2 linked regions of the Aromatoleum aromaticum EbN1 genome follow. The protein of the gene in region 1 interacts with the protein of each later gene in a pairwise test. Links are inferred from orthologs where the notes say so. Each region holds a gene or a part of one and is shown on either strand. Other genes may lie near its edges. The genes, in order: ybgC and acpP.

Evidence for each region.
Region 2: the proteins of ybgC (region 1) and acpP interact in binary tests that used the Escherichia coli proteins (3 or more experiments, as listed by UniProt). The link is inferred for Aromatoleum aromaticum EbN1 from one-to-one orthologs.

Annotation. Positions count from the first base shown.
Region 1 is NC_006513.1:1,569,561-1,585,034, forward strand. The notes cover bases 5,974-8,702. They hold ybgC (tol-pal system-associated acyl-CoA thioesterase), read left to right. Parts: upstream 5,974-6,979; coding sequence 6,980-7,426; downstream 7,427-8,702. Other genes in these bases: EBN1_RS07450 (STAS domain-containing protein), read right to left, coding at 5,974-6,767; tolQ (protein TolQ), read left to right, coding at 7,423-8,097; tolR (protein TolR), read left to right, coding at 8,115-8,528; EBN1_RS07470 (energy transducer TonB), read left to right, coding at 8,525-8,702. Outside these bases: EBN1_RS07420 (NfeD family protein), read left to right, coding at 1-1,022; EBN1_RS07425 (slipin family protein), read left to right, coding at 1,019-1,813; EBN1_RS07430 (ferredoxin--NADP reductase), read left to right, coding at 1,907-2,683; EBN1_RS07435 (AEC family transporter), read right to left, coding at 2,690-3,565; ATP-dependent protease ATPase subunit HslU, read right to left, coding at 3,703-5,031; ATP-dependent protease subunit HslV, read right to left, coding at 5,028-5,567; more of EBN1_RS07450, read right to left, coding at 5,604-5,973; more of EBN1_RS07470, read left to right, coding at 8,703-9,439; Tol-Pal system beta propeller repeat protein TolB, read left to right, coding at 9,518-10,798; peptidoglycan-associated lipoprotein Pal, read left to right, coding at 10,835-11,362; tol-pal system protein YbgF, read left to right, coding at 11,362-12,102; 7-carboxy-7-deazaguanine synthase QueE, read left to right, coding at 12,114-12,779; 7-cyano-7-deazaguanine synthase QueC, read left to right, coding at 12,880-13,560; EBN1_RS07510 (DUF7146 domain-containing protein), read right to left, coding at 14,454-15,474.
Region 2 is NC_006513.1:3,246,234-3,261,943, reverse strand. Bases 4,754-7,718 are described here. They hold acpP (acyl carrier protein), read right to left. Parts: upstream 6,374-7,718; coding sequence 6,134-6,373; downstream 4,754-6,133. Other genes in these bases: fabD (ACP S-malonyltransferase), read right to left, coding at 7,220-7,718; fabG (3-oxoacyl-ACP reductase FabG), read right to left, coding at 6,465-7,223; fabF (beta-ketoacyl-ACP synthase II), read right to left, coding at 4,874-6,112; EBN1_RS15465 (protein YgfX), read right to left, coding at 4,754-4,852. In the rest of the region: EBN1_RS15490 (SoxR reducing system RseC family protein), read right to left, coding at 1-426; EBN1_RS15485 (MucB/RseB C-terminal domain-containing protein), read right to left, coding at 423-1,400; EBN1_RS15480 (sigma-E factor negative regulatory protein), read right to left, coding at 1,397-1,960; RNA polymerase sigma factor RpoE, read right to left, coding at 1,974-2,573; nadB (L-aspartate oxidase), read left to right, coding at 2,784-4,379; more of EBN1_RS15465, read right to left, coding at 4,382-4,753; more of fabD, read right to left, coding at 7,719-8,149; EBN1_RS15440 (beta-ketoacyl-ACP synthase III), read right to left, coding at 8,165-9,130; phosphate acyltransferase PlsX, read right to left, coding at 9,127-10,140; rpmF (50S ribosomal protein L32), read right to left, coding at 10,227-10,406; EBN1_RS15425 (YceD family protein), read right to left, coding at 10,434-10,841; EBN1_RS15420 (Maf family protein), read left to right, coding at 10,947-11,576; EBN1_RS15415 (SAM-dependent methyltransferase), read left to right, coding at 11,573-12,292; EBN1_RS15410 (HAD-IA family hydrolase), read right to left, coding at 12,337-12,993; EBN1_RS15405 (RluA family pseudouridine synthase), read right to left, coding at 12,986-13,945; EBN1_RS15400 (Rne/Rng family ribonuclease), read left to right, coding at 14,327-15,710. UniProt on the Escherichia coli protein: Carrier of the growing fatty acid chain in fatty acid biosynthesis.

The sequences.
Region 1 (15,474 bases):
GAGGCGGGAAACCGCCGGCGAAGGACAACGATCCGGCGACCACCCGGCCCGGCAAGGATGGCGACAGTGCCGACAAGGCCGCTGCGCCCAAAGCCCCGCGCGGCGACGCGATGATGGCGAAAATCGAGAACGACGCCGCCGCCTATCTGCGCAGCCTCGCCCAGCTTCGCGGCCGCGACGCGGATTTCGCCGAACGCGCGGTGCGGGAGGCGGCGAGCCTGTCGGCCGACGAAGCGCTCAAGGGAGGGGTCATCGATGTGGTCGCGAGCGACCTGAAGGACCTGCTGGCACGGATCGACGGTCGCACGGTGAAGCTCGACAGCGGCAACGTGGTGCAGCTGGCCACAGCGGATGCCGCAGTCGAACGAATCGCGCCCGACTGGCGCAACCGCATCCTGTCGATCCTCTCGAATCCGCAACTCGCGCTGGTCCTGATGATGATCGGCATCTACGGCCTGTTCTTCGAATTCACCAGCCCGGGCTTCGGCGTCCCCGGAGTCGCCGGACTGATCTGCCTGCTGGTCGCGCTGTATGCGTTCCAGTTGCTGCCGATCAACTGGACCGGAGTCGCGCTGATCGCGATCGGCGCGACGCTGATGCTCGCCGAAGCTTTCCTGCCGAGCTTCGGGGCGCTCGGCGTCGGCGGCATCGTCGCCTTCGTCGTCGGCGGCCTGTTCCTGATGGACACCGAAGCGCCCGGCTTCGGCATCCCGTTGCCGTTCATCATCGGACTCGCCCTCGTCAGCGCCGCGCTGATCCTCGCGGTCGGCAGCCTTGCCGCACGAACCCGCAAACAGACTGTCGTCAGCGGCCGCGAAGCGCTGGTGAACAGCGTCGGCACAGTCACGGTCGTGTCGGGCGACGGCAGCTGGGCACAGGTGCAGGGCGAATCGTGGCGCGTCACCGCACCGGGCCCGCTGGCTCCGGGCGACCGGGTGCGCGTCGTCGGCATCAGCGGCCTGACGCTGCACGTCGAACGAATCGTACCTCCTCATTCTGCGATCGAAAGGAGTTCCTCATGATCTACGACTTCAACCTCGGCCTCGGCGCCGTCCTGCTGATCCTGATCGCGCTCGTCGTCAGTGCGATCAGGATCCTGCGCGAATACGAGCGCGGCGTGATCTTCATGCTCGGACGCTTCTGGAAAGTCAAGGGCCCGGGCCTGGTGCTCGTGATTCCGGGCGTCCAGCAGATGGTCAACGTCGACCTGCGCGTCGTGACGATGGACGTGCCGAGCCAGGACGTGATCTCGCGCGACAACGTCTCGGTGAAAGTCAACGCGATCGTGTTCTTCCGCGTCGTCGACCCGGAGAAGGCAATCATTCAGGTCGAAAACTACATGGTGGCCACCAGCCAGCTCGCACAGACGACGCTGCGCGCGGTGCTCGGGAAACATGAACTCGACGAGATGCTCGCCGAACGCGAACGACTGAACCTCGACGTGCAACAGATCCTCGACGCGCAGACTGATGCATGGGGCATCAAGGTGACGAACGTCGAAATCAAGCACATCGACCTCAACGAAACGATGGTGCGCGCGATCGCGCGTCAGGCTGAAGCCGAACGCGAGCGGCGCGCGAAGGTGATCCATGCCGAAGGCGAGAAGCAGGCGGCCGAGAGCCTGATGGAAGCGGCCGAGATGCTGTCGCGCCAGCCTGCCGCGATGCAGCTGCGCTATCTGCAGACACTGACGCAGGTCGCCGGCGACAAGTCGTCGACGATCGTCTTCCCGGTGCCGGTCGACTTGCTCAAGGGATTCCTCGAAGCCGGTGCGGCACGCCCGGTCGTGGCGACCCGTCCGCCGCAGGCCTGAGCAACTGTCGGATCCTCCGAGCTCACACGGGTTGCCCGCGGCGCAATACCCGAGTATTTTAATCAACATTAGCCAACCCCGACGGAGCTGCCGATGTCCTTGCCAGCCGACCGCTTCACCACTGAGCGCATCATCACGCTACGGCGCTGGACGCCGCATCTGTTCAGCTTCCGCACCACGCGCGACCCGGCATTCCGCTTCGTGCCGGGGCAGTTCGCCCGCCTCGGGCTGCAAAAGGAAGACGGCTCGATCGTCTGGCGCGCGTATTCGATGGTCTCCGCACCGTACGACGAACACCTCGAGTTTTATTCGATCGTCGTGCCGGACGGAGAATTCACGAGCCGCCTCGCCCGCCTCGCCGAAGGGGACGAGATTTTCGTCGAGAAGATGAACTACGGCTTCCTGACGACCGATCGCTTCGAAAGCGGGCGCGACCTGTGGCTGCTCGCGACCGGCACCGGGCTCGCGCCGTTCATCTCGATTCTGCATGACCGCAGCACCTGGACCGACTACGAACGCATCGTCCTCGTGCACAGCGTGCGCACCGCTGCCGAACTTGCCTACCGCGACGAGATCGCGCGGCTCGTCGATCACCCGCTGGTCGGCGACGTCGTGCACAAGCTGCACTACGTGCCGGTCGTCACGCGCGAGCGGGTTGCCGGGGCATTGAGCGCGCGCATCACGACGCTGATCGAGAGCGGCGAACTCGAACGCACAGTCGGCTTCCCGCTCGACCACGAACGCAGCCGCATCATGCTGTGCGGGAATCCGCAGATGGTCGATGACGGGCGCAAGCTGCTCAATCGTCTCGGCTACAAGCTGTCGCGCCGCGCGGCTCCGGCGCAGCTCGTCGTCGAGAACATGTGGTGAGAAAGCTCAGGGCAGCACGAGCGCCAGCGCGATCGGCAGGAAAACCACCGCCGCGACGTTGCCGATCAGCACCATCGACGCCACCGCCTGCGGCTCCTGGTGATAACGCTCGGCGAAAATGTAGTTGAGCACTGCCGGCGGCAGGGCGCCGAACACCAGCAGCAGGGCTTCCTGCTGCGGCGGCAGGTCGATGAACAGCATCACGGCGTACGCCAGCATCATGCCGACGAGGGGGCGCGCGGCGGCGCCGTAAAATCCCAGCCCGATCGACGAGATGTTCGAATCGGTGAGGCGCACGCCGAGCGCGAACAACATCAGCGGAATCGACACATCGCCGAGCATCTTGATCGCGAGCATCAGCGGCGGCCACACCGCGATGCCGGCGATGCCGACTGCAAGTCCGGCGAAAGTCGCCAGCACCGACGGCACTTTCCACACCGTCCACAGCTTGATGCGATGATCGAGTAACCAGGCGCCGAACGAGAAATGCAGCAGGTTCGACACCATGAACATCACCACTGCGGGCGCCAGCGCCGGTTTGCCGAAAGCCAGCACGGCGAGCGGCAGCCCGAGATTGCCGCAGTTGTTGAACATGATCGGCGGCACGAAAGTCTTCGGTGCGATCCGCGATGAACGTGCCAGCGCCCAGCCGATCAGGCCCGAGCCGATGACGATCACCAGCGTCGCGACGACGAGCGGCACGAACTCGACGACGCGGAACTCCTTGTTCGCCAGCGCCGCGAACACCAGCGCCGGGATGAAGACGTCCATGTTCAGCTTGTTCGCGTGCGACAGGTCGGGCTTCATCCGCCTGCCGACGAAATAGCCGAGCGCGGTGATCGCGAACAGCGGAAAAAGGATCGAGACGATGCGCACGAGCATGGCGAGTGAAATTCCGGCGCGCTCGTCGGCGCCGGAGGCCGGTCAAGCGGAGGGGGAGCCGCGGCACGCGCGGAGGAGCTCCGGCGCGCGGTCTGCGAACGACGAACGGCGGCGCGCGACCGCCGTCTGGCGCCGCGCTAAAGCACGTAGCGCGCGAGATCCTCGCGCTGCGCGAGAATCTCGAGCCGCGCATCGACGTACGGAGCATCGACGAGGAGCTTGTCCAGGCCGATCCTGCCAGCCTCGAACGAGATTTCCTCGAGCAGCTTTTCCATTACCGTATAGAGGCGTCGCGCACCGATGTTCTCGGTCTTCTCATTGACCTGGTACGCGATCTCGGCGAGACGGCGGATGCCGTCGTCGGTGAACTCCAGCGTCACGCCGTCAGTCGCGAGCAGTGCCTGGTACTGGCGCACGAGGCACGCATCTGTCTGCGTCAGGATGCACTGGAAGTCCTCGACCGACAGGCTCTCGAGCTCGACGCGGATCGGCAGGCGCCCCTGCAATTCGGGGATCAGGTCGCTCGGCTTGGCGAGGTGGAACGCGCCGCTGGCGATGAACAGGATATGGTCGGTCTTGATCATGCCGTACTTCGTCGAGATCGTCGTGCCTTCGACGAGCGGCAGCAGGTCGCGCTGCACGCCCTGGCGAGACACGTCCGCGCCCTGTCCTTCCGAGCGCGATGCGACCTTGTCGATCTCGTCGAGGAACACGATGCCGTTCTGCTCCACCGCGCGGACGGCCTCGGCCTTGACTTCCTCGTCGTTGATGAGCCGCGCCGCCTCCTCGTCGGTCAGCGCCTTCAGCGCCTCACCGATCTTCATCTTGCGCACTTTCTTCTTGCCGCCGCCGAGGTTCTGGAACATTCCCTGAATCTGCTGCGTGAGTTCTTCCATGCCCGGGGGCGCGAAGATCTCGGCAGTCATCGCCTGCGCAGCGACTTCGATGTCGATCTCCTTGTCGTCGAGTTCGCCTTCGCGCAGGCGTTTGCGGAATTTCTGCCGCGTGCTCGAATCCACCGGTTCCGGCTCGTTGAGGCCGACCGGGCGGGCCGCCGGCAACAGCGCGTCGAGCACGCGGTCCTCGGCGGCGTCGAGCGCGCGGTCGCGCACCGTCTTCATCGCGCGTTCGCGTCCGTCCTTGACGGCGATCTCGGCGAGGTCGCGGATGATCGTGTCGACATCGCGGCCGACGTACCCGACTTCGGTGAACTTCGTCGCCTCGATCTTGATGAACGGCGCATTCGCGAGCCGCGCCAGCCGGCGCGCGATCTCGGTCTTGCCGACGCCGGTCGGTCCGATCATCAGGATGTTCTTCGGCGTGATCTCGCTCCTGAGCGGCTCCTCGACCTGCGCGCGGCGCCAGCGGTTGCGCAACGCGATCGCGACGGCCTTCTTGGCCTTGCCCTGGCCGACAATGTGCTTGTCGAGTTCGGAGACGATCTCCGGGGGGGTCATCTGGGTCATCCCTCGAGTACCTCGATTACGTGGCTCTGGTTCGTATAGATGCACAGATCGCCGGCGATCTGCAGCGACTTCTTCACGATCTCTTCCGGCGGCAGCGCGGTGTTCTCGAGCAGGGCGCGGGCCGCGGACTGTGCGTACGCGCCGCCGCTGCCGATCGCGACGATGCCCTGCTCGGGCTCGAGCACGTCGCCGTTGCCGGTGATCACCAGCGAGTTGTCGGGATCGGCGACCGCGAGCATCGCCTCGAGCCGGCGCAGCATGCGGTCGGTGCGCCAGTCCTTCGCCAGCTCCACCGCACTCCTCAGCACGTTGCCCTGGTGCTTCTCGAGCTTCGCCTCGAAGCGCTCGAACAGCGTGAATGCGTCGGCCGTGCCGCCGGCAAACCCGGCGAGTATCCTGCCCTGGTAGATCGGACGCACCTTGCGCGCGGTCGCCTTGATGACGACGTTGCCGAGCGTGACCTGCCCGTCCCCGCCGAGCGCTACGCGCCGCCCGCGGCGCACCGAAAGGATAGTGGTGCCGTGATACTGTTCCATCGATATTTTCCTTCGCAGCGCGGCAACGCCTCCGCCTCAAGCGCGGAGCATCACCTGCGCGACCTGATCGACGCTCATGACGCGCAGAAGTGCGGCGACCATGGCGTTCACGTTTCTCAAAATCACCTGTTTACCCTGCGCGTGCAAGGGTGCGAGGACGTTGAACAGCGTGCCGGCGCTGACGAAGTCGAGCCGGCGCAGTTGGGCGCAATCGACCTCGAAGCGCTGGCGGTCGGCGGCGAAAGCGGCAAGCCGGCGAATGCTCTCGGTCGTCGCGCCCGTCAGCTCGCCATCGAGACTGAAGCCTTCGGCGGCGGTGACGGCCGCTTCGATCGCCGCGGTGGAGATCGCCTCGCGCTCCATCTTCGGTTCCCACGACGGCGGAGATTCCTCGAATGTTATCGCGTAATCGACCGCGATCTGTTCGAAGCGGTCCTGCTCGCCGGTGTGCTGCAGCATTTCGAGCAGCAACAGCCAGCCGTCCCGTCCCTCGGGCCGGCCGACGTGCACCTGCCCCACGAGCATGTCGACAAGCTGTCCGCACTTGAGCAGCGACACCTTGACGCGCTCGGCGGCGAGTTCGCGCAGCAGCTTGCGGAACAGCGTGCAGCCGACTTCATCCACCGAGCGCAGCCGGCTCAATTCGATGCGGATCGCGCCGCTTTTCTTGCCGATGATCCCGATCTGCTCGAACTGCGTCGCCGATTGCCCTGACAGGGTGCCGGAAAGGCTCAGCAACGGCACGGCTTTCGGCCGCCCTTGCGCGGGCGCGCTCGAAAGGTCCTGCCAGGGAGGCGGGGAACGCTCGAAACGGGTCGCGTAATCGACCACCCGCGACTCGAAGCGCTGGCGCTGGCCAGTGAGGCGATAAAGATCGAGGAGCATCATCCATACCCCTTCGCCAGCCTGATGCGACGGACTGTCGAGCACGGTGCCGAGCACCGCTTCGGCGGCGTCGACACTGCCATTGGCATAGAGCACCGCCGCCTCCTCGTACGCCGCGCCGAGACCGGCCCCGACTTCCGTCACCTCCATGAGTCCGGCGTACTGCGTGAGCCCGTGGTTCGCATCGCCGCTGAAATCCAGCGTGGACAATTCTGCGGCAGGCTCGCCCCGGGCGGACGAGGCCGCGTGCGCGGGGGCATCGCTGCTGGTCGGGGCGCTGGAGGCGGACTTCTTGCCGAAAAATGGAAGGACCACGTCGCAGCCTGTCCAGGAAATATGGTTAGGTGAATCGTGCCAAGCGGCAAAGAATAGCACTTCGGAAACGGGCATTGCTCATCTTGGGCCACTCGCCTGCGCATCCGCTCGACTTGCCCCTTCGCATGGCCTCCCGACAACGCCTTGCATTTTGAAAAAATGTGGCAGGAAACGGATTCGCAGCACCGCTGCGAGTCAGCTAGAATGCTGCGATGCACACCGCTTGCCACCCTGCGATCGCAGCGGAAAAGACCGTTTTTTCGCTGCCGCTGAGGGTCTATTACGAAGACACCGACGCCGCTGGCATCGTCTATTACGCCAACTACCTGCGCTTTTGCGAGCGCGCCCGCACCGAAACGCTCAGGGAAATCGGCTTCGAGCAGCAGGCACTGCTCGCCGAACAGCGGCTCGCCTTCGTCGTGCGCTCGGTAAAGGCCGATTATCTGTCACCCGGATTCCTCGATGATGCGTTACAGGTCGTGTCGAACATCGACACGGTCGGCGGCGCGAGCCTCGTTTTTGCGCAACGCGTGCTGCGCGGCACTGAACTGCTGTTCGATGGCCGCTTCGTGATCGCCTGCGTCCATCTCGACAAGAAACGCCCCACCCCCTTCCCTGCCGAAATACGTTCCAGACTGGAAAGACTCGTTCAAGCATGACCCTCACCGAAAACCTCTCCATCATCAGCCTGGTCAGCCAGGCCAGCGTCCTCGTACAGCTGGTGATGACGCTGCTCGCCACCCTCTCCCTCGTTTCCTGGTACTGGATTTTCCGCAAGTCGTTCCAGATCCGCTCGGCGCGCAACAAGACCAACGGCTTCGAGCGCGACTTCTGGAGCGGCGGCGACCTCAACGGGCTGTTTCAGTCTGCCGCGGCGGCGCGTCATCAGACAGGCGGCATGGAGCGCATCTTCGAATCGGGCTATCGCGAATTCACCAAGCTGCGCGCGAAAAGCCACGACCACGCGGCGACGATCGACGGCGCCCGGCGCGCGATGCGCGCCACCTACCAGCGCGAGATGGACGACCTCGAAGCCCACCTCGCGTTTCTCGCCTCGGTCGGCTCGGTCTCGCCGTATATCGGCCTGCTCGGCACGGTGTGGGGAATCATGAACGCGTTCCGCGGCCTGTCCAACGTCAGCTCGGCGACGCTCGCCCAGGTCGCGCCCGGCATCGCCGAGGCCCTCGTCGCCACCGCGATCGGCCTGTTCGCCGCGATTCCGGCGGTCGTCGCGTATAACCGCTTCGCCCACGACATCGACCGGGTCGGCATCCGCTTCGAAAGCTTCATGGAAGAGTTCTCGAACATCCTGCAGCGCCAGCTGCGCTGAGCGCCGGAGGCTTTGCGATGCGCCAGCGCCGCCTGATGAACCAGATCAACGTCGTGCCATACATCGACGTCATGCTGGTCCTCCTCGTCATATTCATGGTCACCGCGCCGATGATCCAGACCGGCAGCGTCGACCTGCCGACCGTCGACCAGGTGCCCCAGACTCCGCTCGAGGCGATGCTCGTCGTCGTCAAGCGCGACGGTTCGCTCGCCCTCAAGGCGAGCGGCGGTGCGACAGAGCAGGCGATGAACAATAACGAACTGCTGCGCGAACTGCGCCGGGCAATCGAGCGCAACCCGCTCCAGCCGGTGGTCATTGCGGCCGACCGCAAGGTCAGCTACGAGAAAGTCATGGATACGCTCAACGGTCTGCGTCAGGCGGGGATACAGAAAGTCGGCCTGCAGACTCAGGCGGGCAGCAGCGGGCGATGAACGGCGCAGTCCCGAATTCCCCCCGCGACGAGCCGGGAAAATGGGCATCGCTCGCGCTGACGATCGCCGTCCATCTCGGCCTCATCGCGTTTCTCGTGCTGGGCGTGCGCTGGCAAAGCACTCCGCCCGCAGCGCTGGAAGTCGACCTGGTGGCCGCAGTCCCGGCCCGTCCCGCCCCGCTGCCAAAGCCGGAACCGGAGGCGAAGCCCAAACCCGAACCGAAGCCCGAACCCAAACCGGAACCAAAGCCGATCCCGAGGCCCGAGCCGCCGAAGCCTGCCCCGCCACCCGAACCGCCGAAAGCGCAGGCAAAGCCCGACATCGCCATGAAGGCGCCCGAGGCGAAGAAACCGGTCAAGCCGGAACCGCCCAAACCCGAACCCCCGAAGCCGGAACCGAAGAAGCCGGAACCGAAACCAGAGCCCAAGCCGCCGGAACCGAAGAAGCCGGAACCGAAGCCGGAGCCGAAGAAACCGGAACCGGCGAAACCGGAGCCCAAAAAACCCCAACCGGTCGTGCCGCCGAAAGATGACTACATGGCGCAGCGCCTGGCGCAGGAAACCGAACGCACACAACTCGAACGGATGATGCGCGCCGACGCCGCTCGTGCCTCGGCCGCCCGTAACCGTGCCGCCGGCGACGCCTATGAGAATGCCGTGCGCACCAAGGTGCGCGGCAATCTGCTGCGCCCGCCCGGCCTGAGCGGCAATCCGGAAGCTGTTTTCGAGGTGGACCAGCTGCCGAGCGGAGAAGTGCTCGCGATCCGGCTCAAGCGCTCGTCCGGCATCCCCGCGCTCGACGAGGCGATCGAACGCGCGATCCGCCGCTCGAGTCCGCTGCCGCTGCCCCAAGCGAAGGAACTTTTCGAGCGCACGCTCGAACTGAAGTTCAAGCCTCTCGACGAGGACTAAGGCGTGCCTGTCATTTTCGTTGCGCCTGTTGTTCCGATTCGTTCGTTATAATCGCCAATTGACGGCCACCGCCACGCCATGAATATCCTCCTCTCCCGTTTCCGCCTGCTGCTCGCCGCCGCCCTCGCCGCCCTCTCGTGGGGCGCTCAGGCCCAGCTTTCGATCGAAATCACGGGCGCGGGCGCGACGCGGTTTCCGGTCGCCATTCCGCTTTTCGAGAACGAAGGATCCCTGCCGCGGGGCATCACGGACGTGGTGCGCGCGGACCTGGAACGCAGCGGCCTGTTCAGCCTCGTCGACATGGGCCTCGTCACGCTGCCCGCGACGGCGGTGCCGGATCTCGCCGGCGTGCGCGCCCGCGGCGCCGATGCGGTGCTCGCGGGGAGCCTCTACCCCCAAGCGGACGGGCGCTACGACGTACGCTTCCGCTTGTTCGACACCCAGAAGCAGACCGAACTCGGCGGACTGTCGCTGCGCATGACGCCGGCCCAAAACCGCGCGACGGCGCATCGCATTGCCGACTTCGTCTACGAAAAACTCACCGGACAGCCGGGCTACTTCGCGACCCGCATCGCCTACGTCGTGAAGAGCGGTCCGCGCTACGAACTGCAGATCGCCGACGCCGACGGAATGAACGCGCAGACTGCGCTCGCGTCGCGCGAACCGATTATCTCGCCGGCCTGGGCGCCGGACGGCCAGCGCCTTGCCTACGTGTCGTTCGAGGCCAAGAAGCCCGTCGTGTATGTGCATACGCTGGCAACGGGCCAGCGCCATGTCGTCGCGAATTTCAAGGGCTCGAACTCGGCGCCGACGTGGGCCCCGGACGGTCAGCGGCTCGCGGTCGTGCTGACGAAGGACGGCCAGTCCCAGCTATACGTCCTCAACGCGGACGGCTCCGGCCTGCGCCGGATGGCGACCTCGCCGGGAATCGACACCGAACCGGCCTGGTCGCCCGACGGAGAATGGATCTATTTCAGCTCCGATCGCGGCGGCAGCGCGCAGATCTACCGGATTCCGGCATCGGGCGGCAGTGCCCAGCGGGTGACTTTCGAAGGCAATTACAACGTGACGCCGCGCCTGTCCCCGGACGGCCGCAGCCTCGCCTTCATCACTCGCAACAACGGACGCTTCCAGGTCGCGGTGATGGACCTCGCGACCCGTCAGACCACGATCCTCACCGACTCGTCACGCGACGAGTCACCCAGCTTCGCTCCCAACGGCCGCATGATCCTGTACGCCACCGAAAGTGGCGGACGCGGAGTCCTCGCGGCAGTGTCGTCCGACGGCCGGGTGAAACAGCGTCTTTCGGTGCAGGCGGCCGATGTGCGCGAACCCTCATGGGGACCGCTCACTAGGTAACAACCACTGCTGTTCGTCTCATTACAAGGAAAATTCATGAAGAAATTCGTTCTGCCCGCACTGCTCGTCACATTGCTGGCCGCTTGCAGCAGCACCGGGACTTTCGACCAGGCAGGCGGCACCGCTGTCGAAGACCGCTCGACAGGCGCCCCTGGCGTGGCCACCGTAACCGCACCGAGCATGGCAGGTTCGGGCATCGCCGCCCTGACCGACCCGAACAACATCCTGTCGAAGCGTAGCGTGTTCTTCGACTTCGACCAGTTCGTCATCAAGCCCGAAGCCCGTCCGCTGGTCGAGGCTCATGCACGTTTCCTCGTGCAGAACCCGCAGATGAAGATGTTGATCCAGGGCAACACCGACGAACTCGGCAGCCGTGAATACAACCTCGCGCTGGGCCAGAAGCGGGCCGACGCGGTGCGCCAGGCGCTGACGCTGCTGGGCGCGAAGGAATCGCAGATCGAATCGGTCAGCCTCGGCGAAGAAAAACCGCGTTGCGGCGAAAGCAGCGAATCGTGCTTCGCGCAAAACCGCCGTGGTGACATGCTGTATTCGGGCGAGTTCTGATGAAACGCCTCCTGCCGCTGGCAATGCTTGTCGCATTGTCGTCGATGGGGCCCGCGCAGGCGGGTCTTTTCACCGACGACGAGGCGCGGCGTGCGATCTCCGACATGCGGATGGAATTGAACGGCCGCCTCGAGCGGTTGGAGGCGAGCAGCCGCGGGCAGCTCGAACTGGCGAGCCAGAACGAGCTGCTGAAGGCCGAGATTTCCCGGTTGCACGGGCAACTCGAAGTCCTGCTGCACGAAGTCGAATCACTCAAGCAGCGCCAGCGCGATTTCTATGTCGACCTCGACGCTCGCGTGCGCCAGATCGAAAGCGGCCGCACCGCGTCCGCCGCCTTGGCGCCGAACGCCCCGCCGCCTGATCCTGCGGCCGAGTCGGCCCAGTACGAGGCCGCGCTGAATCTCCTCAAGGAGGGCCGGTACAAGGACGCGCTGACCGGATTCGAGCAGTTCATCAGGCAGCACCCGCAAAGCACCTTCCTGCCCGGTGCGCACTTCTGGGCCGGCAACGCTGCCCTACAGGCCAAGGAAGTCGCCGCAGCAAGCACCTATTTCAACACCGTCCTCAAAACCTGGCCGCAGGACGCCGCCGCACCCGATGCGATGCTCGGCCTGGCAAACAGCCAGCAAGCCTTGGGCGACACGAAGACTTCGCAGGAAACACTGAAAAAACTCGTCGAGCGCTTTCCCGACAGTTCCGCCGCACAGGCGGCCCGCCAGCGGCTCGGGGTAAAGCGCTGAACGGTTCCACGATGCAGCAGGCAAGCGACCGCCACGACGTGAAAGTACGGCTGACCGAGATCTTCGCGTCCCTCCAGGGAGAATCGACGCGAGTCGGCCTGCCCACCGTTTTCGTGCGGCTGACCGGCTGTCCGCTGCGCTGCGTGTGGTGCGATACCGAGTACGCATTCCAGGGCGGCGAGAGCCGCAGCATCGCGTCGATCGTCGAAGAAGTCCTCGGGCACGGCATCGAACACGTCTGCGTCACCGGAGGCGAACCGCTCGCACAGAAAAGCTGCCTCGCGCTGCTGGCGGCGTTGTGCGACGCCGGCCTTTCAGTGTCGCTCGAAACGAGCGGCGCACTCGACATCGCCGCAGTCGACCCGCGCGTGTCGCGCGTCATGGACCTGAAAGCACCCGGCTCCGGCGAGGTTGCGCGCAATCGCTGGGACAACCTCGCGCGCCTGAACGAGCGCGACGAAGTGAAGATCGTCCTCGCCGACCGACTCGACTACGAGTGGGCCGTCCAATGCCTCGCCGAACATCGGCTGGCGCAGCGCTGCACGGTCCTGCTGTCGCCCGTACAGGGAAAACTCGACCCCGCGCAGCTCGCCGAATGGATCGTGCGCGACCGCCTCCCCGTGCGCTTCCAGCTTCAGCTGCACAAGATTCTCTGGAACGACGCCCGCGGGCGATAGCGCGGATGCCGGCCGAGAGATCCACCGCCTCTGCCGACGGTGCGGCGATCCACGATCCGGCACGCCGCATCCCTCCCAACCGCTCGATGCGAACCTTCACATGACTGAACCGAAACGCGCCATCGTGCTGCTCTCCGGCGGCCTGGACTCCGCAACCTGCCTCGCGATCGCCCGCAACGCCGGCTTCGATTGCTACGCACTGTCGATCGCTTACGGGCAGCGCCACACTGCCGAACTGGCGGCGGCACGGCGCGTCGCGCAAAGCCTCGACGCCCGCGAGCACCGGCTCGCCCACGTCAGCCTCGGCGAATTCGGCGGCTCGGCGCTGACGGATTCGTCGATTCCGGTGCCGATCGAAGGTGCGGTCGGCGGCATCCCCGTCACCTACGTGCCGGCCCGCAACACCGTGATGCTGTCGATCGCCCTCGCATGGGCGGAAGTTCTCGGGGCGCACGACATCTACGTCGGCGTCAATGCCGTCGATTACTCCGGCTACCCGGACTGCCGCCCGGAATTCATAGCCGCCTTCGAGGCCATGGCCAACCTCGCCACCAAGGCCGGCATCGAGGGCGCGCGCATCACCATCCACGCACCGCTGATCCGGCTGTCGAAAGCCGGCATCATCCAGCGGGGAACGGCGCTCGGCGTCGACTATGCCCAGACCGTCTCATGCTATCAGGCCGATGAGGCCGGGCGCGCCTGCGGCGTGTGCGACGCATGCCGCCTGCGCAAAGCCGGATTCGAAGCTGCAGGCATCCCCGATCCGACTCCCTACCGGTAGTCTGCCTGCACGGCGCAAATGCCATCGAGAAAAGCGTTTATCACGCTTTATCACCAATGACTTGACGCGCCCGGCCGCATTCCCTAGAATCGCAATCCTTCTAGGTTTGGGTCGTTAGCTCAGCTGGTAGAGCAGCGGACTTTTAATCCGTTGGTCGCAGGTTCGAATCCCGCACGGCCTACCAAAAAACACAGAACCGGGGGTATAGCTCAGTTGGTAGAGCAGCTGACTCTTAATCAGTAGGTCGTAGGTTCGAATCCTACTGCCCCCACCAACAGATTCAAGCACTTAGGCCAGTTCTCACGGACTGGCCTTTTGCTTTCTGGTCGCCGTGTAGCCACGGTGTAGCCAAATCCAGCAGGTGTAGCCGGGCTGGTCCCACAAGCGGAAAACCCGGCGCGCGGCCGGGTCGGGGGTAGGGGGCGACTTCAAACTCCACGCGTTCAGAGGCCGTTACCGGCCGGTTCCATCGCTGCGCATGACCGCGAAATGGGGCGGTTTTCCGGGGGATGCAGGGGCCGGCTTTGCGCAGGGCGATGTCGCGGGTCTGGCCGGCCTGTCTGTCGCCTCTCGTGGCGAAATGACCTCTTTGCCGGGCTGAACGCGCTCGTCGGGGTGAATCGTGCTCCCGGCCGGGCTGTACGCTGTACGCTGTACGCTGTGTTGTATTACACGCGCCCGGAGTCGAGCACGTCTTGCCGGAGCCAAGGCCGGACTTCTTGGCGATGATGTCGCGGGTCTGCCCTTGCTCAATTAAGGAAATATTTCCTGAATTGGCGCGAAGCTCTGGATTGCCTACCCGCCCCTGCAACCGCTCCGCAATCGCCTCCGCGCAGTCGTTTTTTCGGAGCGGTGAAAATTTGTGGAACCGTCCGGTCCTACGGCCCGAAGAGTCAGAGATTCCGATGCCCCCCGGCCTCGTGTGTTTGTCGCTCCAAGTGCGCAAGCATTTCCGCATGGCTCGCGCCACCAGCTCTCAGACGCTCCAAATCGGCCAGCAAGCGGCTTTTGACCAGTTCCTCGTGTGCGAGTGCTTCGGCGTGCGCGCGGCGGTTCAGTTCGTCGAGCCAGTCGCCTACGCCCGGCGGAACGCACACCTCCACCTCGAAGCCACGGATCTTCAGCCGGTGCGCGGCGGCATAGGCGGCTTTCTGGCCGGCGAAGTTGGCGTCGTGGTCCGCGAAGATGACGATTTCCCGGACACCTTCCGGCGGCTCGAAGCTCTCGATGCCGGCAGTGCTGATGCAGGACCATGTGGGCACCTCGAACAGCTCGGATGCGGCCAGCGCAGTCTCGATGCCTTCGGCAATGCCCAGCACTTCGGAAACGGGCGTCAGGCGGATCGCAGCGCCGGCAAGGGGTAACCCCTGCATCAGCTTCTTCGGAGCCGCCACGGGCGCTTTCCGTGCGTCCCGAAGGTATGTTCGATGGATCGACACGGCTTTCCCGTCCGGCCCGGTCACGAGCGACACCATCGCCGGGAACATGCCGCTCGTTTCGTCGTCCCGATATTGCATGCCGGGATGCAGGCGGATGGACTCGGGCAGGTCGTACAGCGCCAACCCCCTCCCAGCCAAGTAGCGATGCGCTTCATCGCCTCGTTCGATGGGCTTCGACTCGCGGAACGCCCGGCGTAGGGCGTCGAGCTTGTCGTCGTCGCTGCGCTCGGGGGTGCGGGTGACGGGCTGCACCACGCCGGCAAGCTGCTCGATGCGCCGCGCGGTTTCCACGAAGGACAGGTCGGTGATGCCCATCGCAAGATGGACGCCATCACCGGGCCGGCAGCCTGAGCAGAAGTAAGTCCCGCGCCCATCCTTGTCATCGAAGCGGAAGCGATCCTTGCCTCCGCACAAGGGGCAGGCGCAGTGCTTGCCGCTCAGAGTGCGCTCGTCCAACCCCAGCGCCAGCAGGATG
Region 2 (15,710 bases), 1.7 Mb from region 1 along the record:
CATCTCGACGTCGAACGCCTCGCGCAACCTAGAACTGCGCAGCACGAAGCGATTCAACCCCACGGCGGCAGCGAGACCGCCGAGGCCTCCAGTCAGCGCGAACAGATCGCCCTGCCCTTCGGCCGCCAGGCCTGTCCCGAGCGCCGCACCGGCGATCAGCAGCACGACGCCCAGGCCATAGCCGAGCAAGGCACCGCGCAGGGGAGCAGCGTCGTCGATACGCAGGCGTACGGCGTCGCCCGCTTCGGCACCGATCCGGTTCGGCAGCCTGAACACTTTGTCAGGCGCTTTCAGCGCATAGGCAAGCCCGGTCGAGCGGCACCCGCCCGGTTCGTCACAGCGACCGCATCCTCCCGGACGATCATCGATGCGCACCCACGCCTCGCCACTTTCCGCGCGGGTTACCACAGCCTTGGCTTCGATCATCGTGCGACCGGCTCGATCCCGTCGCCCACCCTCTGGACTGCCCGCAGAGGAACCTCGCCGAGCGTCGTGACCAGATGGCCGGCAACGACGCGCTTGTACGTGTTGATCGCCCCGCTCGGTGCCAGCGGCCCCGCGCTGTTGACAGCATCATTGGGAGGCAGCGGTTCGACGAATACCGAGATCGCGGCAAGGCCGTCACTGAATACGAGATGGAGAACTTCAGCGCGGTCACGCCCTATCGGGCGTCGCACGATCGACATCATCGAGTACCCGGGCAACGGCGTCGTCAACACCCAGCCGCTCTCTTCCTTTCCCACCTCGACCCCATGGGCACGGACGACGCGCCATCGGTCGTCCTTGACATAGCGCGGCTTGAAGGCCTCAGTCGCAATCTCGCCGCCGATCTTCACATCGCTGAAAGTGAACTGCTCGATGATCTCGCCGCGCTCGTCAACCGTGCGAGCCTTGAGCAACAGGCCGGACTGGACTTCGGCCCACAGCAGATGGCCGTAGCGCAGGTCGTCCTTCGGCTCCAGGATGATGAGCTGCGCGTCGAGTCCCGCCACGCGGCTCGGTTCGCCCTTGCGGATGCGGTAATTTTCGGTGAGGCTGCCGAACGACGCGGGAAGCCGGGCCGGAAACGCGCGCTGTCCGCCCGGCTGATCGATTATGACGATCTTCTGATCGGGCAGGACGCACCGCACTTCGCTGTTGGTCCGGATCACCTCACGAGGACTTCCGTCGAGTACTTCGAGCCGCTCGTGCTCCGTCCCGCCTGCGTCGACCATGTGCGAGATCCGGGAAGTTTCGAAATTCTTGCCCGACTGATAAATGAAAGTCCCGGAGTAGGTCAGACGTTGTCCCGCCGTGGCGATGCGCTCGAGCCAGGACACCGGGTCACTCGGTGCCTGCGCCAGAACCTGGGTCTGGGCGAACAGCAGACACAGACTCAACGCAGCGGCAAAACCTCTCATCGATTGACGTCCTGTCTCACATCCGAAACTGTCCGGACGTGCTGAATGACGCCCGAAAGCGGTCCGCCGGAAGTCATCGCCTGATGCGCGAAGAGATATTCGCGCTGGCGGTCGACCTGGGGTGAGGGAGCTGTGGCCCCCCCCGGAACGGAAACCTTCTCCACTGCCTGAAGGCCGCTGGCGGCGCTCGCCGTGCGGACGTCTCCTTCGGGCTCGGCATTCAGTGTGTAGGCGACCCACCCGACAACGGCGACGCCCATGATCGACGCGGCAAGCGGCATCAGCGACCGTCCCGCCCGAGGCTGTGCAGCCCCCGGCGGCGCACTGGCGGAGCCGGAAGCGGGAGGGGCAAGCACGGTCGGCTCAGCTTCGATCCCGGCCATCACCCGGGCGACCAGGCCCGGAGAAGTGTTCCGGTCCCCGCGCAGGACGTCGCCTATGAGGCAGTATGTTTCCCAGTCGGAGCGCAAAGACCGATCTCGACGAATCGAGTCAAACACCGGGCTCATCGCCTGTTCGTCCAGATCGCCATCCAGCAGTGCCGACAGTTTGTCCTTCATGAGTACCACCCACCTACCAACGTTTGTCAGGAGCCGTATCCAGCAGCGGCCGCAGTCGTTCAGCAATTGCCTCGCGCGCCCGGAAAATCCGGGACCGAACCGTCCCGATGGGACAGTCCATGATGCTCGCGATCTCTTCGTAGCTAAGGCCTTCCAGTTCTCTCAGCATGATCGCGGTGCGCAGTTCCTCGGGCAGCGCCTCCATCGCCTCGTCCACCGTCTGCCCGATCTGGCGCGTCATCATCAGCCGTTCGGGCGTATTGATGTCGCGCAGGTTGTCGCCTTCCTCGAAGGTTTCCGCCTCTTCCGAATCGAATCCGGTCGAAGTCGGGGCACGACGGCTCTGGGAGACCAGGTAGTTCTTAGCGGTGTTGATTCCGATCCGGTAAAGCCAAGTGTAAAAAGCACTGTCGCCCCTGAAAGAACCCAAGGCCCGGTAAGCCTTGATGAACGTCTCCTGGGCGACGTCCTCCACCTCGGCAGAATCGCGAATCAACCGCGAAAGCAGCCTGTGCAGCTTGCGTTGGTATTTTGTTACCAGCAAGCCGAAGGCTTGCTTGTCGCCGCGCTGAACGCGTTCGACAAGCTGCTGATCAATTTCGCGATCGCTCATGAGCGGGTCGTTTCTCTAGGTTGGGCAAAATCCGCGCCAGTATAACGACCGCCCATGAGTCCGGCAAAGCCGAAGCTATTGCAAGAGACACAGCCTTCCAGGAATAGTTCAGACGGTGAAGGGGTCTTGTGATTCGGGCGGATCCGATGTAAGCGCGGATTCCGGCCTCTGCCTGCGACGTGCTATATTTCGGCGCGCGACCGATCCTGGATGCTCACGACCTTGTCAATACAATACGACGTACTCATTCTCGGCAGTGGCGCTGCCGGCCAATCGCTGGCGCTGCGCCTTGCGGACCACCTGCGCGTTGCGCTGGTGACCAAACGTTCCATCGCGGATAGCGCGAGTTCCTGGGCCCAGGGCGGCATTGCGGCGGTACTCGACGCCACCGACAGCATCGAAGCTCATATACAGGACACCTTCACGGCGGGCGCAGGCCTTTGCGACCCGGCTGCGACCCGCTTTGTCGTGGAACACGGCAAAGCTGCGATCGAATGGCTCATACGCTGGGGCGTTCCCTTCACCCGGGAAGACCAGTCCGCGATCGGATACCACCTGACGCGCGAAGGCGGGCACTCCCATCGCCGCATCATCCATGCTGCCGATGCCACCGGAGCCGCCGTCCAGGCCACGCTCACCGAACGCGTCTGCGCCCATCCGAACATCCACATCCTCGAAAACCATATCGCGATCGACCTGATCCTCGGCGACAAGGTCGGACGCAGTGGCGAAGGCTGTCTCGGGGCGTACGTGCTCGACATCGCCGACGGACGCGTGATCACGATCGCGGCGCGCAGCACGGTACTCGCGACCGGAGGCGCCGGCAAGGCCTACCTCTACACGACGAATCCGGACGTCGCCACCGGCGACGGGATCGCGATGGCCTGGCGCGCCGGCTGTCGCGTCGCGAACCTCGAGTTCATCCAGTTTCATCCGACCTGCCTCTACCATCCCCAAGCCAAGTCGTTCCTGATTTCGGAGGCTGTCCGCGGCGAAGGGGGGATCCTGAGGCTCCCTGATGGCACACGCTTCATGCCGGAGCACGACCCTCGGGCGGAGCTTGCCCCGCGCGACGTCGTGGCCCGCGCAATCGACTTCGAGATGAAGAAACGCGGCCTCGACTGCGTCTATCTCGATATCAGCCACAAGCCGGCCGACTGGCTGCGGGAACATTTCCCGAATATCCACGCGCGCTGCCTCGAACTCGGCATCGACATGACGCACGAAGGCATTCCCGTCGTCCCGGCGGCCCATTACACCTGCGGCGGCGTCGTCACGGACCTCGCCGCTCGTACCGACGTCGCCGGCCTCTATTGCGTGGGCGAATCAGCGTGCACCGGCCTGCACGGCGCGAACCGGCTCGCGAGCAACTCGCTGCTCGAATGCCTGGTATTCGGGGAAGCTGCCGCGAAAGACATCCAGGCGCGTCCCCGCGACCCGATCGCGGCACTGCCCGAGTGGGACGAGAGCCGGGTCACCGACGTCGATGAAGAGGTCGTGATTGCCCACAACTGGGCAGAACTGCGGCGAGCGATGTGGGACTACGTCGGCATCGTCAGGACAACGAAGCGCCTGCAGCGCGCTCAGCACCGGATCCGCCTGCTGACGAGCGAGATCAATGAGTTCTACTCGAACTTCCGCGTGACCAACGATCTCATCGAACTGCGCAATCTGGTCGTCACTTCCGATCTCATCGTGCGCTGCGCGCTCGAGCGCAAGGAAAGCCGCGGCCTGCACTTCTCGCGCGACTATCCGGAAATGCTCGACGAGGCTCTCCCGACGATCCTGCAGCCCCAGAAAACCTGATCCTACGATCGACCGCTCGGGTTTTCGCGCACCTGCGCCCCTTCCGGGGCGGCGCGAATCTTCTGCCGCAACCAGATACGCAGCCCACGCCAGTGTCCACGAGGCAGGTTATCAGGTAGCAGCATGATCGACCCGCGACAGCGCGAACCGACCCCCTCCGCCTCGTCGCGTCGCCACTGCAGCCACACTGCCCATCCGAAATCGGTGCAGCCTGTCTCCGGCGCCAGCGTCGCCACTTCGCAGCCGTCGCGAAGCGTTCCATCGTTCTCGAGGGTCAGCACTCGGCCCGTTTTGCGCCACTCGACGCGCAGGCCGGCGAAGAGCGATACGGCAAGCACGAAAAGAACAGGATAGAGAGCCAGCGCCGAAAGCGATGAACGCAGAAACGCGATCGCCGCGATCGTATGGATCGCGGCGATCATGACCAGTGCCTGCCGGGATGGCCTGAGCGGCAGTTCGAGCGGATAGCGCATGCGCAGCGCTATCCCGTCCGTTCAGATGCGACGAAACGCCAGCGTGCCGTTCGTGCCACCGAAGCCGAACGAATTCGAAAGCGCTGCCCGGATCTCCATCGGACGCGCCTTGTTCGCGACGTAATCAAGGTCGCACCGCTCGTCCTGCTCGAAAATGTTGATCGTCGGCGGAGCGATCTGGTTGTGCAGGGCCAGCGCGGTGAACACCGCTTCGACACCTCCCGCGGCGCCGAGCAGATGGCCGGTCATCGACTTGGTGGAGTTCACCACGATCGATCTTGCCCGATCGCCGAAACAGCGCTTTACCGCGGTCGTTTCGGCCAAGTCTCCAAGGGGCGTCGAAGTGCCGTGGGCGTTGACGTAGTCGATCTCCTCGACCGTCATGCGCGCATCGCGCATCGCGTTCGCCATGCAGCGCGCGGCGCCGTCACCGTCCTCGGCCGGTGCAGTCATGTGATAGGCATCGGCGCTCATGCCGTAGCCGGATATTTCGGCGTAGATCCGGGCGCCCCGCGCCTTCGCGTGCTCGTACTCTTCGAGGACCAGCACGCCGGCCCCTTCGCCGAGCACGAAACCGTCGCGCCCCTTGTCCCATGGACGGCTGGCAGTAAGCGGATCATCGTTGCGCGTCGACAACGCCTTCGCGGAGGCGAAGCCGCCAACGGCGAGCGGAGTGACGGTGGATTCCGCGCCGCCGGCCACCATCACATCGACATCCCCGTACTGGATGAGCCGCGCTGCCTCGCCGATGCAGTGCGTCGCCGTGGTGCATGCGGTAACCATCGCCAGGCACGGACCCTTCAGTCCGAGCATGATCGACAGGTTGCCGGCGATCATGTTGATGATCGTGCCGGGAATGAAGAAAGGGGAAATCTTGCGTGCCCCGCCCTTGAGGAAATCGTCGTGGGTCGCTTCGATCATCGGCAAGCCGCCGATTCCCGACCCGAGGTTGACCCCTATGCGTTCCGCATTGGAGGCGGTAACGTCCAGCCCGGCATCCCTGAACGCCTGGATGCCTGCGGCCAGGCCGTAGTGGATGAAAACATCCATACGACGCGCCTCCTTCGGAGACAGGTAGGCGCCAATGTCGAAACCCCTCACTTCGCCGGCGATCCTGACCGGGAAGCTGGAAGCATCGAAACGCGTGATTTCGCCGATGCCGGAGCGGCCGTTGACAATGTTGTCCCAGGCCTCCGGAACGGTATTACCGACCGGCGAGATGATTCCGAGACCGGTAATGACGACTCTGCGACGGGTCAATGTTCGCTCCGGTAATCAGATTTATTTCTTCAGATGAGCGGTGACGTAGTCAATCGCCTGCTGAACCGTGGTGATCTTCTCGGCCTCTTCGTCCGGGATTTCGCACTCGAATTCTTCTTCCAGCGCCATGACCAGTTCCACGGTGTCCAGCGAATCCGCGCCCAGATCGTCGACGAAAGACGACTCGGTCTTGATCTCCGATTCGTTCACGCCAAGCTGCTCGGCGACAATCTTCTTGACGCGCTGTTCGATGTTCTCCATGAACAAACTCCTTCCCTGAATGATCCAGATATGAATAAAAAAGCCGGCGTATTCTACCAAAAAGGATGGCAACCGCTATCGCGGCCGGCGCTCACGACATGTACATACCACCATTCACGTGCAGGGTCGTCCCGGTAACGTAAGCAGCGGCGGGTGAAGCGAGGAAGGCGACCGCCGCGGCGATCTCCTCCGGTCGGCCCAGACGACCGAGCGCAATGTTGCCCAACAGCGCGTCGCGCGCGGCTTCTGGCAGTGCCCGGGTCATGTCGGTGTCGATGAATCCGGGGGCAACACAATTGACTGTGATGTTGCGACTGCCCAGTTCGCGCGCGAGTGCGCGGCTCATGCCGGCCACTCCGGCCTTTGCTGCCGCATAGTTTGCCTGTCCCGGATTGCCGGCGCTGCCGACCACCGAAGTGATGTTGATGATGCGCCCGCCGCGCGCCTTCATCATCCCGCGCATGACCAGGCGTGACATACGGAAAACGGACTTGAGATTGGTGTCGATCACCACCTCCCATTCATCGTCCTTCATGCGCAGCGCGAGATTGTCGCGCGTGATGCCCGCATTGTTCACGAGAATGCCGATCGCGCCAAAACGCTTTTCGACCTCTCTGACCGCTGCCTCGCAGGCAGCGCCGTCGGTCACATCGAGCGCCAGACCGCAGCCTTCGGTGCCGGCTTCGCGCAGACTTTTGCCGATTTCCGCCGCGCCCGCTTCCGAAGTCGCGGTCCCGACGACCGTGGCGCCGAGACGACCGAGTTCGAGCGCGACTGCGCGGCCGATACCGCGTGAAGCGCCCGTGACCAGCGCCACTGCCCCGTTCAGGGTTGAATTTGTTGCGCTCATTTGACCGCCGCGATCGAGAGTTCGAGACTGGCGGCGTCGTGAATCGAGCCGCCCTGGAGATCGCCTGCGATCCGCTTGGTCATCCCCGCGAGCACTTTGCCGGGGCCGCATTCGAAGACGTGGCCGACGCCACGACGGGAAATTTCCTGCACGATCTCGATCCAGCGCACCGGCGAGAACGCCTGCCTGACCAGCGCGTCGCGGATTGCTGCCGGATCGTTGCACACTGCGACATCGACGTTGTTCAGCACCGCGATCTCGGGCGACGCGATCGCGACCGTCGCGAGGCGCTCGGCCAACCGCTCGGCTGCCGGCCTCATCAGCGCGCAGTGGAACGGAGCGCTGACCGGCAACAGCATCGCGCGCTTCGCGCCGCGCCCCTTCGCTGCCTCGATCGCGCGTTCGACTGCACCTTTCGCTCCGGCGATGACGATCTGCCCCGGCGCGTTCAGGTTCGCCGCTTCGACGACCTCGCCGCGGGAGGCCTCGGCGCATGCTTCGCGGACCGCATCGACGTCGAGGCCGAGCAGCGCTGCCATTGCCCCTTCGCCTGCCGGAACCGCCTCCTGCATCGCCTGCGCGCGAAAGCGCACCAGCGGCACAGCGTCCTTGAAGCTCAGCGCTCCGGCGGCGACCAGCGCGGAATATTCGCCGAGGCTGTGGCCGGCGACGAGCGAGGGCTTCGGCCCGCCGGCGGCCAGCCACGCGCGGTACGCGGCGACCCCGGCGGTGAGCATCAGCGGCTGGGTATTCACCGTCAGCGCGAGCCGCTCTGCCGGCCCCTCGCTCACCATCTGCCACAAATCCTCGCCGAGAGCATCCGATGCTTCGGCAAAGGTGTCGCGAATCTCGGCCCGCTCACCGTAGGCCGACATCATGCCGACCGATTGCGACCCCTGTCCCGGAAAAACCAGCGCAAAAACCATCGTATCCGTCCTGTATCAGAATTGGAGCAGCGCCGCGCCCCACGTGAAGCCCCCGCCTACCCCTTCGATGATGAAGCGGTGCCCCGGCCGGATACGGCCATCGCGGACGGCGAGGTCGAGCGCCAGCGGAATCGATGCCGCGGAAGTGTTGCCGTGGTGATCGACGGTCGTGATCACTTTGTCCATCGAAACGCCGAGACGGCGCGCAGTCGCCTGCAGGATGCGGATATTCGCCTGATGGGGAATCAGCCAGTCCACGGAGTCCACCGTGACACCTGCCTGATCGAGCACTTCCAGCGCGACGTCGCCCAGCACCCGGACCGCGAACTTGAACACGGCCTGGCCGTCCATGCGCAGGAACGGGTCGCCGACGACCTGGCCGGCCGCCACCGCACCCGGAACGCAGAGAATCGGATGATGGCTTCCGTCGGCATGCAGCGCGCTCGCGAGGATTCCCGGCGCCTCGGCCGCTTCGAGCACGACCGCGCCGGCGCCGTCACCGAACAGGACGCAGGTGCCGCGATCCGACCAGTCGAGAATGCGCGAGAACACTTCGGCGCCGACGACCAGCGCGCGCTTGTGGCTACCGGAGCGGATGAACTTCTCGGCGATCGTCAGCCCATAGACAAAACCGCTGCAAACCGCCTGCACGTCGAACGCGGCAGCGCCATTGCGAATGCCGAGCTTCGACTGGAGCAGTGCGGCGGTGCTGGGAAAGATGCAGTCGGGCGTGGAGGTCGCGACGATGATCAGGTCGATGTCGTCGGGCCGCACTCCTGCCGCGTCGAGGGCGCGCTCGCTCGCCGTCTTGGCCAGATCGCTCGACGACATTTCCGCCGACGCCAGATGTCGGCTGCGGATTCCGGTCCGTTCGATGATCCATTGGTCCGACGTATCGATACCGCGCGCCACCAGGTCATCGTTGGTTATCGGCTCGCCCGGCAGAAAGCTGCCAGTTCCGGCGATCCGTGCGTAGATCATGCTGCTACCCCCATAGCCGTCATCCGTTCGGTAATGCGCTCGATCAAGCGGTTCGATGCCGCTTCGGCGGCGCGGTGGATTGCCTGCTCGAACGCGAACGCATCGGCCGAGCCGTGACTCTTGACGACTACGCCGCGCAATCCGAGCAGCGCCGCCCCGTTGTACCGGCGGTGATCGACACGATGCTTGAAGCGCTTGAGCGCCGGCATCGCGATCAGTGCCATCGCCTTGCTGAGGAGATTGCGACTGAATTCCTCGCGCAGAAAAGTCGCGAGCATCTGCGCCAGGCCTTCGGAGGTCTTCAACGCGACATTGCCGACGAATCCGTCGCACACCACGACGTCGGTCGTACCCTTGTAGATGTCGTCACCTTCGACGTTGCCGTAGAAATTCAGGCCGCTCGTCTTCAGCAACTCCGCGGCCCGCTTCACCACCTCGTTGCCCTTGATCGCTTCCTCGCCAATATTGAGGAGGCCAACTGTTGGCCGGTCGAGATGCTCGACAGCCGACACCAGCATTGCGCCCATGATGCCGAACTGGAGCAGATGCTCGGGCAGGCAGTCGACGTTGGCACCCAGATCGAGGACGTACGTCTGTCCCTTGCGCGTCGGCAGAATCGTCGCGATCGCCGGCCTGTCGATTCCCGGCAAGGTTTTCAGCACGAAGCGCGAAATCGCCATCAACGCGCCGGTGTTGCCGGCCGACACTGCAGCCTGCGCCTCGCCGGACTTGACGAGGTCGATCGCGACGCGCATCGACGAATCCTTCTTCGAGCGCATCGCAATGGCTGGAGGATCATCCATTGCGATGACTTCCGACGCGGCACGGAGCGAAAGCCGCTCGCCGAATCCGTTCCCGATGGCGCCCATCGCCTGCTCGAGCGCATCCTGGCGCCCGACGAGGACGATGCGGGCTTCGGGATGATTGCGCAGAAACGCCCGCGCAGCAGGAACGGTCACGGCCGGGCCATGATCGCCACCCATGCAGTCGATCGCAACGGTGACACCCATCGGCTTCTCGCGTGGCTCAAACAATTGATTCGGATGAAAAAACGGCGCAGGCGCACAAGGCGCCGCGCCGTTTCCGGTGACCGGACTTATTCGCCCTTGGCCTTGACGACCTTTTTGCCGCGATACACGCCGCTCGGGCTGATATGGTGACGCAGATGCACTTCACCGGTGGTCGGCTCGACCGCCAGCGGCGGATCGGTCAGAAAATCGTGCGCACGGTGCATGCCACGCTTCGAAGGGGACTTCTTGTTCTGCTGAACAGCCATGAAACGCTCCTAATACAAATATCGCGCCTAAGTTGCGCTATCGCTCTTGCGAAGCTTCTCGAGCGCAGCAAAAGGCGATTTCTTTTCCGCCCCGTCCGACGGACGTGGCACGTCACACTTTTCATGCCGCGGCGCTATGGGCACCGCGAGTACGATTTCGTCCTCGACGAGCGCCAGGACATCCAGATCCGGCGTCGCTTCGATCGCATCGAATTCATCGTTTTCCAGCTCGCCTTCCGGGATCGCCTGCCCCGGCCTGACCAGTTCGAGCAGCGTCTCGACGTTCAACGGCCAATCCATCCGCCCCAGGCACCGCTGACACCGCAACGGGAACACACCGCTCGCGCGCAGCCTGAGGCGCGACTTGCGATCCACTCCCAGCTCCCCGGACAGTTCATAGGCGACTTCCCCGGAGGTGTCGACGATCACATCCACGAGCCGCTCCAGATCCGCAGACGGGATTGTGCCGGACAGCTTGCGCCCCTCGGCGGCAAACTTGAACGGATCCGGGATAAGGCATCGTTGCGACATAAGGCGCGCATGATATTATTTTCGGCTTGCCCTGTCAAAATAGCTGACGCAGCCGTGCGATATTCGAAACTCGTCCTCGCCTCGACCTCCGCGTACCGGCGCCTGCTGCTCGAGCGCTTCCAGCTACCGTTCGAGACGGCCCGCCCCGACGTCGATGAAACGCCCTTGCCCAACGAGATGCCGCCGGATACTGCGAATCGCCTCGCCGTCGAGAAAGCGCGCGCGGTCGCGGTGCGCCATCCGGATGCGCTGGTCATCGGCAGTGACCAGGTCGCCGCCCTGAACGGCGAAATCTTCGGCAAGCCCGGAACGGTCGCGGCCGCCATCGGACAGCTGCAGCGCATGCGCGGGGCGACGGTGATATTCCATACCGCAGTGGCCGTGGTCAACGCACGCACTGGACAGGTCCGCTGCGAGAACGTGCCGACGCGGGTGAAGTTTCGCGAGCTGTCCGACGACGAGATCGTTCGTTACGTCGACAAGGAGCGTCCGCTCGACTGCGCCGGCAGCGCGAAGTCCGAAGCGCTGGGAATCACGCTGCTCGACTCGCTGTCCGGCGACGATCCGACGGCGCTGGTCGGCCTGCCGCTGATCGCGCTGTCGCGCATGCTGCGGGCCGAAGGCCTCCTGCTGCCATGAAGCCGCCATCGGGAACGTTGTTCCTGGTGCCCGTGAGCCTCGGCGACACGTCGTGGACGCGCTTCCTGCCGGCCGAAGCGCAGCGCATCGCGACAGGCATCCGTCACTTCGTCGTCGAAAACGCCAAGACGGCGAGAGCCGAACTCAAGCGCCTCGAACATCCGACACCATTGCGCGAGCTCGACATCCGCGTCCTGCCCGAGCGGGACAGCGACGCCGAGCTCGACGCGCTGCTCCAGCCGGCGCTTGCCGGGGAACACATCGGGCTGATGTCCGAAGCCGGCTGCCCGGCCGTTGCCGATCCGGGAGCGCGGCTCGTGGCCCGCGCGCATGCGCTCGAGATCCCGGTCCGTCCGCTGGTTGGGCCTTCGTCGATCCTGCTCGCGCTGATGGCCTCGGGGCTCAATGGCCAGAGCTTCGCGTTCAACGGCTATCTCCCGGTGGCCGAAGGCGAGCGCGACCGGAGCATTCGCCAACTCGAAGACGAGTCACGCCGGCTGCAGCGCACGCACATCTTCATCGAGACGCCCTACCGCAACGAGCGGCTCCATGAAGCGCTGCTCGCGGTCTGCCACCCCACTTCGCGCCTCTGTGTCGCACGCAACCTGACGACCGACGACGAATGGATCCGCACCCGCAGCATCGCTGAATGGCAGCGCGCGCCGAAGCCGGATCTTGCGCGGCGCCCTGCTCTCTTCCTCATTCTGGCCCGCTGATCCGCCCCCCTTCGAGCAACTCCGCCGACGCATGGATCAGTAAATCAGGCGTTGTCCCGCAGCCATGCTGCCAGCTCTTCGGGAGTCGCGAGGACCTCGACGGGCGCCTCCGCCTCGAGTGCCGCGCGCGGATGGGCGCCGAACGCCACCGCCAGCGACTGGACGCCGGCATTTTTCGCCATCTGCAGGTCGTGCGTGGTGTCGCCCACCATCAGCGTGCGGTGCTTCGCAATTCCGAGTTCGTCCATGATCTCTTCGAGCATTGCCGGATGAGGCTTCGAAAAACATTCGTCGGCGCAACGCGTGGTGTGGAAATACGGTCCCAAGCCGGTCTGCTCCAGCGCCCGCCCGAGCCCGAGCCGGCTTTTGCCGGTTGCAACCGCAAGGCTGCGTCCCATCGCCGCAAGCTGCGCAATCATCGCGGCGGCGCCGGGGAAAAGCGTCAGCTCGTGATCGCGTGACAGGTAATGAAAGCGATAACGTTCGACCATCAGCGGATAGTCGCTTTCGGCCAGTTCAGGCACCGCATGGCGCAACGCGTCCGACAGACCGAGGCCGATCACGTGGCGTGCACGCTCTTCCGACGGCTCGGGCAGGTTCAGGTCGCGCGATGCGGCCAGGATTGCCGCGACGATCGCCGCCGCCGAATCCATCAACGTACCATCCCAGTCGAAAACGATGAGGTCGTAGCGGTCAGGCATGCTTGCGCGGCTCCGTGGTGTCGAGGTGGACGAGGAAGGACTGCAATTCGGCGGGCAGATCAGCTGTCAGCGTGATCGCCTCGCCCGTCAGCGGGTGGGCGAAGGACAGCCGTGCGGCGTGCAGGAACATCCGCTTCAGGCCTTCGGCTTCGAGGGACTTGTTCAGCGCAAAATCCCCGTACTTGTCGTCGCCGCACAGCGGAAAACCCAGATGGGCGAGGTGGACCCTGATCTGGTGCGTGCGTCCGGTCTTGAGTTCGACTTCGAGGAGGCTGAACCGCGACCACCGCCGGACCAACCGCACGATGCTGTGCGAGGCCTTTCCGTCGCCGCTCACCCTCACGCGCCGTTCGCCTTCGGCGGTGAGGTACTTGAACAGCGGTTCCTTGATGTGCTGCAGCGGGTTCGCCCAGCGGCCGGGGACGAGCGTCAGGTAACGCTTTTCGACGCGCCCCTCGCGCATCATGTCGTGCAGGGCGGTCAGCGCCGAGCGTTTCTTCGCGATCACCAGCAAACCGGAGGTCTCGCGGTCGATGCGATGCGCGAGTTCGAGCAGCCGCGCGTCGGGGCGCTGGCTGCGCAGCTGCTCGATGACGCCGAAGCTCACGCCGCTGCCGCCATGCACCGCCTTGCCCGACGGTTTATCGACCACCAGCAGCGCTTCATCCTCGAATACAACCGGCAGCGGTTCTCCGGCCGGAGCGGGCCCGCTTGTCGTCTTCTCCGCGAGACGGATCGGAGGAATACGGATTTCGTCGTTCTCCGCGAGACGGTACGTCGGGGCGACTCGCCCGCCGTTCACCCTGACCTCGCCGCTGCGCAGGATGCGATAGACGTGGCTCTTCGGCACGCCTTTGCAGATCCGCAACAAGTAGTTGTCAATACGCTGGCCGGCAGCTGCCTCGTCCACCCGCTCGCGCCGCACCGCAATCGCTTTGCCTTGTTCCATCATCCTGAAATATACTTGGTCCCGGTTAGCCCCGGTTGCAGTCGAAGTCCCTCGCGCACGAAAGCGGATGCGGACGGACGACAACGAGCCCGAATGCGAGCTCCCGGGCAACCAAAACGTGCCAGCGCTGCCAAAAAAGGCATTGATGGTAACGCAATCGACAAACTTCGATCCATTTGATTGAATCTAGACGCGTAACGCACACGCAGGATCAAGGGTTCCGGCCTTCGGCGGGAACACGCGAGAATTCGACCAGCCGACCCATCACTGCCCATTACCGACCAGAAAAAAGTAGGCATCACTACCCGCTCCTGATCTCGTAGTAAGCGCGATGGTGCGCGCCGTTCGTCCTGCCCGTGGGTTCCGCGCGGGGGAACGACATAAATGAAGCGCATGCTTTTCAACGCGACGCAGGCCGAGGAATTGCGCGTCGCGATCGTGGACGGTCAGAAACTGATCGACCTCGATATCGAATCGGCCGCGAAGGAGCAACGCAAGAGCAACATCTACAAGGCCGTCATCACCCGCATCGAACCGAGTCTTGAAGCGGCATTCGTCGATTATGGCGGCGAACGACACGGATTTCTGCCGTTCAAGGAAATTTCCCGCACCTATTTTGCCCCCGGTGCCGATGCTGGCAAGGTCCGAATCCAGGAGGCCCTGAAGGAAGGGCAGGAACTCATCGTCCAGGTCGAAAAGGACGAACGGGGCAACAAGGGCGCGGCGCTCACCACCTACATCTCGCTGGCGGGCCGTTACCTTGTCCTGATGCCGAACAACCCGCGCGGCGGCGGCGTATCGCGCCGCGTCGAGGGTGACGAGCGCACCGAGCTGCGTGACGTCATGGATCAGCTCGAGATTCCTTCCGGCATGAGCCTGATCGCACGCACGGCCGCGATCGGGCGCAATGCCGAAGAGCTGCAGTGGGACCTGAACTACCTGCTGCAACTGTGGCGCGCGATCGATGGCGCAGCACAGTCACAATCCGGCGCGTTCCTGATCTACCAGGAAGGCAGCCTCGTGATCCGCGCGATCCGCGACTATTTCCAGCCCGAGATCGGCGAAATCCTGATCGACACCGACGACGTGTATGAACAGGCGCGGCAGTTCATGTCACACGTGATGCCGGCCAACGTAAACCGCGTCAAGCGCTACAGCGATGACGTGCCGCTGTTCTCGCGCTTCCAGATCGAGCACCAGATCGAATCCGCGTACTCGCGCCAGGTCACCTTGCCAAGCGGCGGAGCAGTCGTCATCGACCACACCGAGGCGCTGGTATCGATCGACGTGAACTCCGGGCGCTCGACCAAAGGCGCGGACATCGAGGAAACCGCGTTTCGAACCAACCTCGAAGCGGCCGAGGAAATCGCGCGCCAGCTGCGTTTGCGCGACCTCGGCGGCCTGATCGTCATCGACTTCATCGACATGGAGTCGCAAAAGAACCAGCGCGAAGTCGAAGGCCTGCTGCGGGACGCGCTGCGGCACGATCGCGCGCGCGTCCAGACTGGCAAGATCAGCCGCTTCGGCCTGCTCGAACTGTCGCGCCAGCGCCTGCGCCCGGCGCTTGCCGAAACCAGCTATATCCCGTGCCCGCGCTGCAACGGCACCGGCCACATCCGCAGCACGGAATCGTCGGCACTGCACATCCTGCGTATCCTGGAAGAGGAGGCGATGAAGGAAAACACCGGCGCCGTGCATCTGCAGGTCCCGGTCGACGTCGCGACCTTCCTGCTCAACGAGAAGCGCGTGGACATCGCTCATATCGAGG